3 linked regions of the Salipiger abyssi genome follow. The protein of the gene in region 2 interacts with the protein of the main gene of each other region in a pairwise test. Links are inferred from orthologs where the notes say so. Each region holds a gene or a part of one and is shown on either strand. Other genes may lie near its edges. The genes, in order: Ga0080574_RS21550, ndk and Ga0080574_RS23530.

Region 1 (3,150 bases), 170 kb from region 2 along the record:
GCGGATGCCGCCGATCTCCATCGCCTTATCCACCGCCTTGGCCATGTCATAGACCGTCAGCGCCGCGGTCGAGACCGCCGTCAGCGCCTCCATCTCGACACCGGTCTGGCCGGTGGTCTTGACCGTCGCCTCGATGCGCAGCCCGGGCAGCGCGGCGTCGGGGGTCAGCTCGACCGAAACCTTGGTGACCGGCAGCGGGTGGCAGAGCGGGATCAGCTCGGGCGTCTTCTTGGCGCCCATGATGCCGGCGAGCCGTGCGACGCTGACGACATCACCCTTCTTTGCGCGGCCTTCGGTAATGATTTCAAAGGTCTCCGGCGCCATCTTTACCCATCCCTCGGCGGTGGCGATGCGCGCGGTCACGGCTTTGTCGGAGACATCGACCATATGCGCGTCGCCCTTGGCGTCGAAATGGCTGAGCCCGCTCATGCCGCCACCGGATCCCTGAGCAGCGCGCGGGTGGCGGTCTCCACATCGGCCTGCCGCATCAGGCTCTCGCCGATGAGGAAGGTGCGGGCGCCGCAAGCGGCCATATCGGCAAGATCTGCGGGCGTGTTGAGCCCGCTTTCGGAGATCAGCAGACGCGCGCCCGGCACGGCTTTGGACAGCTCGCGCGTCGTCTCAAGAGTGGTCTTGAAGGTTTTGAGATTGCGGTTGTTTATCCCGATGAGAGGAGACTTCAGATCGAGCGCACGGTCCAGCTCGGCGGCGTCATGCACCTCGATCAGCGCGTCCATGCCCCAGCCGAACGCGGCGTCTTCGAGTTCCGCCGCCTGCGCGTCGGAGACGCTGGCCATGATGATCAGGATACAGTCTGCCCCGAGCGCGCGGGCCTCGGCCACCTGATAGGTGTCGTACATGAAATCCTTGCGCAGCGCCGGCAGCGCCGTGGCCGCGCGGGCCTCGGTCAGGAAGGATTTGGCGCCTTGAAAGGAGGGGGTATCGGTCAGGACCGAGAGGCAGGTGGCACCGCCCAGCTCATAGGCGCGGGCCAGCGTCGCGGGATGAAAATCTTCTCGAATCAATCCCTTGGAGGGCGAGGCTTTCTTGACCTCGGCGATCAGCCCGTAGCCGCTGGCCGATGCCTCGCGTAACGCCTTGGCGAAGGGGCGCACCGGCGTGGCGGCGCGCGCCTCGGCCTCGACCTCCGCCAGCGGTTTTGCGGCTTTGTCGGCGGCGATCTCTTCCAGCTTGTAGGCCTTGATCTTGTCGAGGATCGTCTGGGTCATGGCGTCGTCCAGTTTATCGGCGTGTCGCCCCTTGCAATAAGCCACTCGTTGACGCGGGAAAAGGGGCGCGATCCGAAAAAGCCGCGCCGTGCGGAAAGCGGCGAGGGATGAGCCGAGCGCAGGATCAGGTGATCGGGCCCGTGGATATGTTTGGCAAAGCCCTGCGCATGGTTGCCCCAGAGGATGAAGGCGCGGGGATGTTCGGAAAGGCTTTCAATCACTTGCGCGGTGAGTTTCGACCAGCCGAGCCTGGCATGCGCACCGGCGCTGCCGGCGGGCACGGTGAGCGCGGTGTTGAGCAGCAGCACGCCCTGCGCCGCCCAGAAGCGTAGATCGCCATTCGGCGGGCAGGCGCCGAACTCCTCCTGCAACTCCTTGTAGATATTGCTCAGCGAGCGCGGCAGCGGGCGCACATCGGGCGCGACGGAAAAGGCCAGCCCATGGGCGTGGCCGGGGGTCGGGTAGGGATCCTGACCGAGGATCACCACGCGCACCGCCTCAGGCGCGCAGGCGTCGAGCGCGGCAAAGATCTGCGGCGCGGGCGGCAGGATCTGGCGCCCGTCCTCAGCCAGCGCGGCCTCGATACGCGGCAGATCCTGCGTAAAGAAGGGCAGATGCGCCCAGGCCGGCGGCGGGGTCATGCCGCCTGTTGCGTGGCCTCGGCGAGCGCCGTGACCTTGGCCTTTGCGGCGCCGCTGTCGATGCTCTGGGTGGCCATGGCGACGCCTTCGCGCAGATCGGCGGCCTTGCCCGCCACCACCAGCGCGGCGGCGGCGTTGAGCAGCACCGCGTCGCGATAGGCGGTCTTGGCGCCATCGAGCAGGGCGCGAAAGGCCTCGGCGTTCTCGGCCGGCGTGCCGCCGACGATCTCCTCGAACGGGTGTTCGGGCAGGCCGGCATCCTCGGGATGCAGCTCGACCTCGCGCACGGAGCCGTCCTCTTCCAGCGACGAGACCCAGCTCATGCCGGAAATCGCCAGCTCGTCGGTGCCGTCGGAGCCATGCACCAGCCAGGCGCGTTCGGAGCCGAGCCGGCCCAGCGTTTCGGCCATGGGCCGCAGCAGGTCGCGGGAAAACGCGCCCGTAAGCTGGCGTTTAACACCCGCCGGGTTGGTCAGCGGCCCGAGAATGTTGAAGATCGTGCGCGTGCCGAGCTCCATGCGCACCGGCGCCACATGTTTCATCGCCGGGTGATGCATCGGCGCCATCATGAAGCAGATGCCGACCTTGTCGAGAATCGGCGCGATGGCGCTGGCGGGCAGCATCACCTCGATGCCCATCTGCCCGAGCGCATCCGCGGCGCCGGATTTCGACGACAGGTTGCGGTTGCCGTGCTTGGCGACGGTGACGCCGGCGCCGGCCACCACAAAGGCCGTGGCGGTGGAGATGTTCAGCGTGCCCTTGCCGTCGCCACCGGTGCCGACGATGTCCATGGCGTCGGCGGGGGCGGCGACCGGGTTGCACTTGGCGCGCATCACGCCGGCGGCGGCGGCGTATTCGTCCACCGTTTCGCCGCGCGTGCGCAGGGCCATCAGCAGCCCGCCCATCTGCGCCGGGGTCGCTTCGCCGTCGAACAGCACTTCAAAGGCGGCCTCGGCCTCCTCGCCGGTCAGCGGACGGGTGGCGGCGGTGCCGATCAACGGCTTCAGGCGGTCGCTCATGCGGGGACTTTCATCGTATTCAGGAAGTTCTGGATCAGCGCGTGCCCATGCTCCGAGGCGATGCTCTCGGGGTGGAACTGCACGCCGTGGATCGGCAGCTCGCGGTGGCGCAGCCCCATGATGGTGCCGTCCTCGAGCCAGGCATTGACCTCCAGCGTCTCGGGCAGGCTGTCGCGGTCGACCACCAGCGAGTGATAGCGCGTCGCGTCGAAGGGCGAGGGCAGGCCGGAGAACACGCCGGTGGCGTCGTGATGTACGCGG
Region 2 (2,860 bases):
GCAACACGCTGCGCCGCCAGCTCGACCCGGACGAAATGGAGGAGAGGAGGCCATGATGGAAGACGACGACAAGGACCGCGCCTTCGATGCCGCGCTGGCGGCGGCGCTGAAAGACGAGATGCCGGTGGAAACCCCGATGCTGGCGCGCGCGGTGCTGAGCCGGCTCGCCGAGGAGGAAACCGGCCCTCACCGGGCGGAGGGACTGGCCGAGGTACTGAGCCATCCCGGCCCGGTCGCGGCGGGCTATGGGCTGATGCTGCTGGGCGCCGCGGTGCTGGGCTATGCCGCCCTGCCGGCGCTTGGCGGCGACGATCTGGTCTTTGCCAGCGCCATCGCGCAGCTTCTCGGCTTTCCGGGGGGGCTGTGATGGGACGGATCCGACGCAATTCCGGCCGTATCGCGCTGATCGCGGTGCTTGCCGTCTCGCTGCTGGGCAACGCCCTGACCGCCGGCGCGCTGCTGCGCTTCAAGGCGATGCGCAGCGAGCTGCTCGGCCCGGTCGCCGAGGCGGCGGTGTTCCCGAGAGAGGTCCGCCGCGATCTGCGCGCCGCGCTGGCGGAGAACGCCGACACGCTGCGCCCGGCGCTGCACGATCTTGCCCGGGCGCGCGCCGCAATCGTGACGGCGGGCATGACGGAGCCCTTCGACCGCGCCGAGGTCGAGGCGGCGATGGATATCTTCCGTGATGAGGCGGAGGCCACCATCGCGCAGGTGCAGGCTGTGGTTCTGGAAGTGCTGGCGGCCCGCGCCGGGTCCGAGTGAACCTGGCGGGCTTGTTCCCCGCCCGCGCGGGTGGCAAAATCTTTGGCGAAGCCTTGGGAGAGCCCTCATGCCGCACATTGCCTTTCTGATCCGGTTGCCGGGCCTGCGTCGCGGCGGCGAGGTCTGAGCGCGATGGGCACGCCTGTCTCCTCGATCCGCAATCTCGGCCCGGCGGTCGAGGCGGCGCTGGCCCGCGCCGGCGTGCCCGACGCGGAGACGCTGCGCGAGATCGGTGCGCATGAGGCCTATGCGCGGATGCTGCGGGCGGGCACGAAGGCGCATTTCATCGGCTATTACGTGATGCATATGGCGCTTCAGGGCCGGCCCTGGAACGATTGCCGGGGCAAGGAGAAAGAGGCGCTGCGGCTGCGGTTCGACGCGCTCTGCGCGGAGGTCGCCGGGGTGGCGGCGCTGAGCGGCATCGAGGCGGTGCTGGACGAGATCGGCGTCGTGCCGCGCGAGCGCCTGCAAGGCGGGTGACGCTCGGTGCCCCTTGCGGGGCGTCTCGCTGCGGCAAACGAAAACGGGCGCCCTCTCCGGCGCCCGTTTCGTGTTTCTGACCTGGAAAGGCGGCGCTTAGCCCACCAGCTCCAGACCGGAGAAGTAATAGGCGATCTCGACGGCGGCGGTTTCCGGCGCGTCGGAGCCGTGCACCGAGTTCTCGCCGACCGACTCGGCGAATTCGGCGCGGATGGTGCCCTCGGCGGCGTCGGCCGGGTTGGTGGCGCCCATCACTTCGCGGTTCTTCGCGATGGCGCCTTCGCCTTCCAGCACCTGCACCACGACCGGCTCGGAGGCCATGAACTCGCAGAGCTCGTCATAGAACGGGCGCTCCGCATGCACCTTGTAGAACTCGCCGGCCTGCGCCTTGGTCAGCTGGATGCGCTTCTGCGCGACGATGCGCAGGCCCGCTTCCTCGAACTTGGCGTTGATCTTGCCGGTGAGGTTGCGGCGGGTGGCATCGGGCTTGATGATCGAAAGGGTACGTTCGACGGCCATGTCTGGTCTCCATTGAAAAGCCGGGCGTCAGGCCCGGCCGGTATTCGCTGGCGTGGGCGTTAGCATGCAGGCGCAAGATTGGGAAGACCTCGCTTGCCGACCCGCGCGGCGCTGCGCGCCCGCGGCGAGGGGCCAGCCCCTCGCGCACCCCGGGATATTTCCTGCCAATGGAAGACCATGGGGGATTTCCGCCGGCGCGGCGCTCTGCTAGAGCGCCCCCATGCTACGGATCGACGATATTTCCTTTTCCATCGAGGGCCGGCCTCTGTTCGAGGGCGCCTCCGCCGTGATTCCCGCCGGCCACAAGGTCGGGCTCGTGGGGCCGAACGGCGCCGGCAAGACCACGCTCTTCCGGCTGATCCGGGGCGAGCTGACGCTGGACGGGGGCGAGATCTCCCTGCCCGAGCGCGCCCGCATCGGCGGCGTGGCGCAGGAGGCGCCGGCAAACGACATGTCGCTGATCGAGACGGTGCTGGCCGCCGATGCCGAGCGCGCCGCGCTGATGGCCGAGGCCGAAACCGCCACCGACCCGCATCGCATCGCCGATGTGCAGACCCGGCTCGCCGATATCGACGCCTGGTCAGCGGAGGGGCGCGCCGCGTCGATCCTCAAGGGTCTGGGCTTCAGCGAGGCGGATCAGCAGCGCCCGAGCTCGGATTTCTCCGGCGGCTGGCGGATGCGGCTGGCACTGGCCGGCGTGCTCTTTGCCCAGCCCGACCTCCTGCTGCTCGACGAGCCGACCAACTATCTCGACCTCGAAGGCGCGCTCTGGCTGGAAAGCTATCTGACGCGCTACCCGCATACGGTGATCGTGATCAGCCACGACCGCGGGCTGCTGAACCGCGCGGTGGGCGCGATCCTGCATCTGGAGGCGCGCAAGCTGACGCTCTATCAGGGCGGCTACGACACCTTCGCGCGCACCCGGGCCGAGCGTCGCGCGGTGCAGGCCGCCGCCGCCCGCAAGCAGGACGAGCGCCGGGCGCATCTGCAAAGCTTTGTCGACCGGTTCCGCGCCAAGGCCTCTAAGGCCAAGCAGGCGCAGGCGCGGCTCAAGATGATCGCGCGGATGGAGACCATCACGGCGCCCGAGGATGCCGCC
Region 3 (3,151 bases), 590 kb from region 2 along the record:
GATTGCGGCGGCGGGGGCGATCCTCGTGGCGCTGCCGCTGCTGAAGGATGCGCAGGGCGGACCGTCGCTCTGGCATCGCGCCGAAGCCCGGCAGCGCAATGCCGGCATCGAGGAGGCGCTGGCGCCGCGCGCGCCCTATCAGGCGGGGCTGATGCCGGTGCGCCGCAGCACTGTCAACGATCACGAGATGCGTGCCTTTGCGCGGTTCCGCGTCGAGGCGCTGGTGCTGTCGCGGCACGATTACCGCTTTGACCGCACGGCGGGGTTCAGTTCCACCGATCTCGCGCTCGGCTGGGGGCCGATGTCGACCCCGGCGCGGGTGGAGGAGGTGGAGATCAGCCAGGCGCGGCGGTTCTATTACTGGCGCCCGAAGCCCGGCGCGCAGCTTTCGGCGCGGCAGATCAGGACCTCCAGCGCCAATATGCATCTGGTGTTGCAGAGCGCGGCGCAGCGCGAGGCTCTGAAGCAGATAGGCAAGGGCGATCTGGTGGTGATCGAGGGCTATCTCGTCGATGTGGAAGCCCCGAGCGGCATGCGCTGGCGCAGCTCGCGCACACGCAACGACGCGGGCGCCGGGGCCTGCGAGATCATCCTGGTGGAGACGATCCGGCGGGTGGCGCCTGAGGTAGAGAAGGCGGTCTGAGCCGCGCAAGGCATGAAAAAGGCGGCGCCCGCTACAGGCGCCGCCCTCTGGTCGTATCCCCGGTGCCGCTCAGGCGGCCTTGGCGCTGTTCGAACCGATGAACCAGGCGTCCTTCTCGGCGGTGCGGCTGACCTCGGTGAAGAGGTCGGCGCTGTCTTCGTCACCCGCCTCGCCGGCGGCATTGACCGCCTCGCGCAGCTTGGTCGTATAGGCGTTGAAGCGGCTCACCAGCGCCTGCACATGGTCTTCGAGCGCCACGATCTCGGTCGGATAGGGCTCGAGCGTGGTTTTCTCGGCCACGGTCTGCGAGCTGCCGCGGGCGAAACCGCCCATCATCGACACGCGCTCGGCCATCATGTCCGAGCCCTCGCGCAGGTGGTCGGCGACGTCGTCGAGCATCTCGTGCACGCCGATGAAGCCGGTGCCGCGCAGGTTCCAGTGGGCCTGTTTGACGGCGTTTCCGAGGTCGATCGTGTCGGCGAGCCGGTCGTTCAGCAGGCCGATCATCTCGTTGCGGGCGTTCTCGTTCAGAAAGGGAACAAAATTCTGTGGCATGTGTAACTCCAATCGTCACGTGTGTCTGTCTGCATCGCGCATCCCGGCGCGTGACCGGGTTCCGCCAGACAAACGCGATCAGAGCCGAGGCGGTTCCGAGATGCGCGGGGAAATCACCTCGCGCTCGGTGACGATGAGGTCGAGCGGCTGGTCGTAGGGATCGAAGGGCAGCGCCTCGGCCTCCTGCGCCGCATAGGCAAAGCCGATGGCCAGCGCCGCGCCCTGCCCGCGCAGCAGCGCCAGCGTGCGGTCGTAGAAGCCGCCGCCATAGCCCAGACGCCCGCCGGCGCGGGTGAAGGCGACCAGCGGCACGATCAGGATCTCGGGCGTGACATAGACCGGCGCGGCGGGAATGCGCGCGCCGAAGGGGCCGTCGACCAGCGGCATATCGGGCTCCCAGAGGGCAAAGCGCAGCGGCTCGCCCGGTCCGGTGATGACCGGCACCGAGACCGGGCCATAGGCGCAGGCCTCGGCCATGGCGGGCAGCGGGTCGATCTCGGTGCGGATCGGCATATAGCCCGCCAGCGACACGCCGCGATGGCCCGCCAGCAGCTCCGAGAGCCGCCCCGCGCCGGTGCCGGGATCGGCGGCATGGGCCTCTTTGCGCCGGGCGAAACCCGCCTTGCGGGCCGCCTGTTTGGCCCCGGCCAGCGGATCGGCGCTCACAGCAGCACCAGCACGGCGAGGCCGAGGAAGGCGAAGAAGCCCACCACATCGGTCACCGTGGTCACGAAGGCGCCGGAAGCCAGCGCCGGGTCGACCTTGAGCCGCTCCAGCACCACCGGGATGACGATGCCGGCGAGCCCCGCCACCACGAGGTTGATCACCATCGCCGCCGCGATCACGCCGCCGAGCTGCGCCGAGCCGAACCAGAACAGCCCCACCAGACCCATCACCAGCGCAAAGACCAGCCCGTTGACCAGCCCCACCATGACCTCGCGGCGGATCACCCGCCAGACGTTGGAGCCGGTGAGGTCCTTTGTGGCCAGCGCCCGCACCGCCACGGTCAGCGCCTGGGTGCCGGCATTGCCACCCATCGAGGCGACGATGGGCATCAGCACCGCCAGCGCCACGACCTGCGCGATCGCGGTCTCGAACTGGGCGATGACCAGCGAGGCCAGCACCGCCGTCAGCAGGTTCACCGCCAGCCAGGGAAAGCGCTGTTTGGTGGTCTCCAGCACCGTATCCGAAAGCCGGCTTTCCTCGCCGACGCCGGCGAGGCGCAGGATGTCTTCCTCGTGCTCCTCGTCGAGCACCGCCATGGCGTCGTCGATGGTGATCACGCCCACCAGCCGCTCGTTCTCGTCCACCACCGGCGCCGAGATCAGGTGATACTGGTTGAAGGCATAGGCCACCTCGCCCTCGTCGCGGGTCACCGGGATGACGTGGAAGGTTTCCGAGATCAGCGAGCGCAGCAGCACCTCGCGGCGCGAGGCCATCAGCCGGCCGAGCGTGACATTGCCCACCGGGCGCAGCTTGGGATCGACCAGCACGATGTGATAGAACTGCTCGGGCAGATCCTCGGTGTTGCGCAGATAGTCGATGGCCTCGCCCACGTTCCAGTGTTCGGGCGCCATCACCACCTCGCGCTGCATCAGGCGGCCGGCGGAGAATTCCGGATAGGTCAGCGATTTCTCGACGGCGACCCGGTCGCTGTTGTCCAGAACCTCAAGAATCGCTTCCTGCTGGGCCTCGTCGAGATCTTCGAGCAGGTCGACCACATCGTCGGATTCCAGCTCGCGCACCGCCTCGGCCAGAACCTCCGGGTGCAGCGCGTTGATCACCTCCTCGCGGATCGATTCGTCGAGCTCGGACAGGATATCGCCGTCGAATTCCTTGCCGTAGAGCTTGATCAGACGCATCCGGTCGAAGGCGTTGATCTGCTCCAGAAGGTCGGCGATGTCGGCGGCGTGCAGCGGCTCCATCAGCGCCACGAGCTTTTCGCGGTCGCCG

The links.
Region 1: the proteins of ndk (region 2) and Ga0080574_RS21550 interact in binary tests that used the Escherichia coli proteins (3 or more experiments, as listed by UniProt). The link is inferred for Salipiger abyssi from one-to-one orthologs.
Region 3: the proteins of ndk (region 2) and Ga0080574_RS23530 interact in binary tests that used the Escherichia coli proteins (3 or more experiments, as listed by UniProt). The link is inferred for Salipiger abyssi from one-to-one orthologs.

What each region holds. Positions count from the first base shown.
Region 1 is NZ_CP015093.1:3,692,558-3,695,707, forward strand. The notes cover bases 49-3,047. They hold Ga0080574_RS21550 (uracil-DNA glycosylase), read right to left. Parts: upstream 1,871-3,047; coding sequence 1,226-1,870; downstream 49-1,225. Other genes in these bases: moaC (cyclic pyranopterin monophosphate synthase MoaC), read right to left, coding at 49-429; trpC (indole-3-glycerol phosphate synthase TrpC), read right to left, coding at 426-1,229; trpD (anthranilate phosphoribosyltransferase), read right to left, coding at 1,867-2,889; Ga0080574_RS21560 (anthranilate synthase component II), read right to left, coding at 2,886-3,047. Also shown: more of moaC, read right to left, coding at 1-48; more of Ga0080574_RS21560, read right to left, coding at 3,048-3,150. UniProt on the Escherichia coli protein: Excises uracil residues from the DNA which can arise as a result of misincorporation of dUMP residues by DNA polymerase or due to deamination of cytosine.
Region 2 is NZ_CP015093.1:3,518,063-3,520,922, reverse strand. What follows is about bases 51-2,759. They hold ndk (nucleoside-diphosphate kinase), read right to left. Parts: upstream 1,762-2,759; coding sequence 1,339-1,761; downstream 51-1,338. Other genes in these bases: Ga0080574_RS20675 (ABC-F family ATP-binding cassette domain-containing protein), read left to right, coding at 1,982-2,759; Ga0080574_RS20685 (TfoX/Sxy family protein), read left to right, coding at 895-1,242; Ga0080574_RS20690 (hypothetical protein), read left to right, coding at 367-762; Ga0080574_RS20695 (hypothetical protein), read left to right, coding at 53-367; Ga0080574_RS20700 (RNA polymerase sigma factor), read left to right, coding at 51-56. In the rest of the region: more of Ga0080574_RS20700, read left to right, coding at 1-50; more of Ga0080574_RS20675, read left to right, coding at 2,760-2,860. UniProt on the Escherichia coli protein: Major role in the synthesis of nucleoside triphosphates other than ATP. The ATP gamma phosphate is transferred to the NDP beta phosphate via a ping-pong mechanism, using a phosphorylated active-site intermediate.
Region 3 is NZ_CP015093.1:4,107,597-4,110,747, forward strand. Bases 71-3,070 are described here. They hold Ga0080574_RS23530 (5-formyltetrahydrofolate cyclo-ligase), read right to left. Parts: upstream 1,865-3,070; coding sequence 1,277-1,864; downstream 71-1,276. Other genes in these bases: Ga0080574_RS23520 (hypothetical protein), read left to right, coding at 71-643; dps (DNA starvation/stationary phase protection protein Dps), read right to left, coding at 713-1,198; mgtE (magnesium transporter), read right to left, coding at 1,861-3,070. Outside these bases: more of Ga0080574_RS23520, read left to right, coding at 1-70; more of mgtE, read right to left, coding at 3,071-3,151. UniProt on the Escherichia coli protein: Involved in the removal of 5-formyltetrahydrofolate.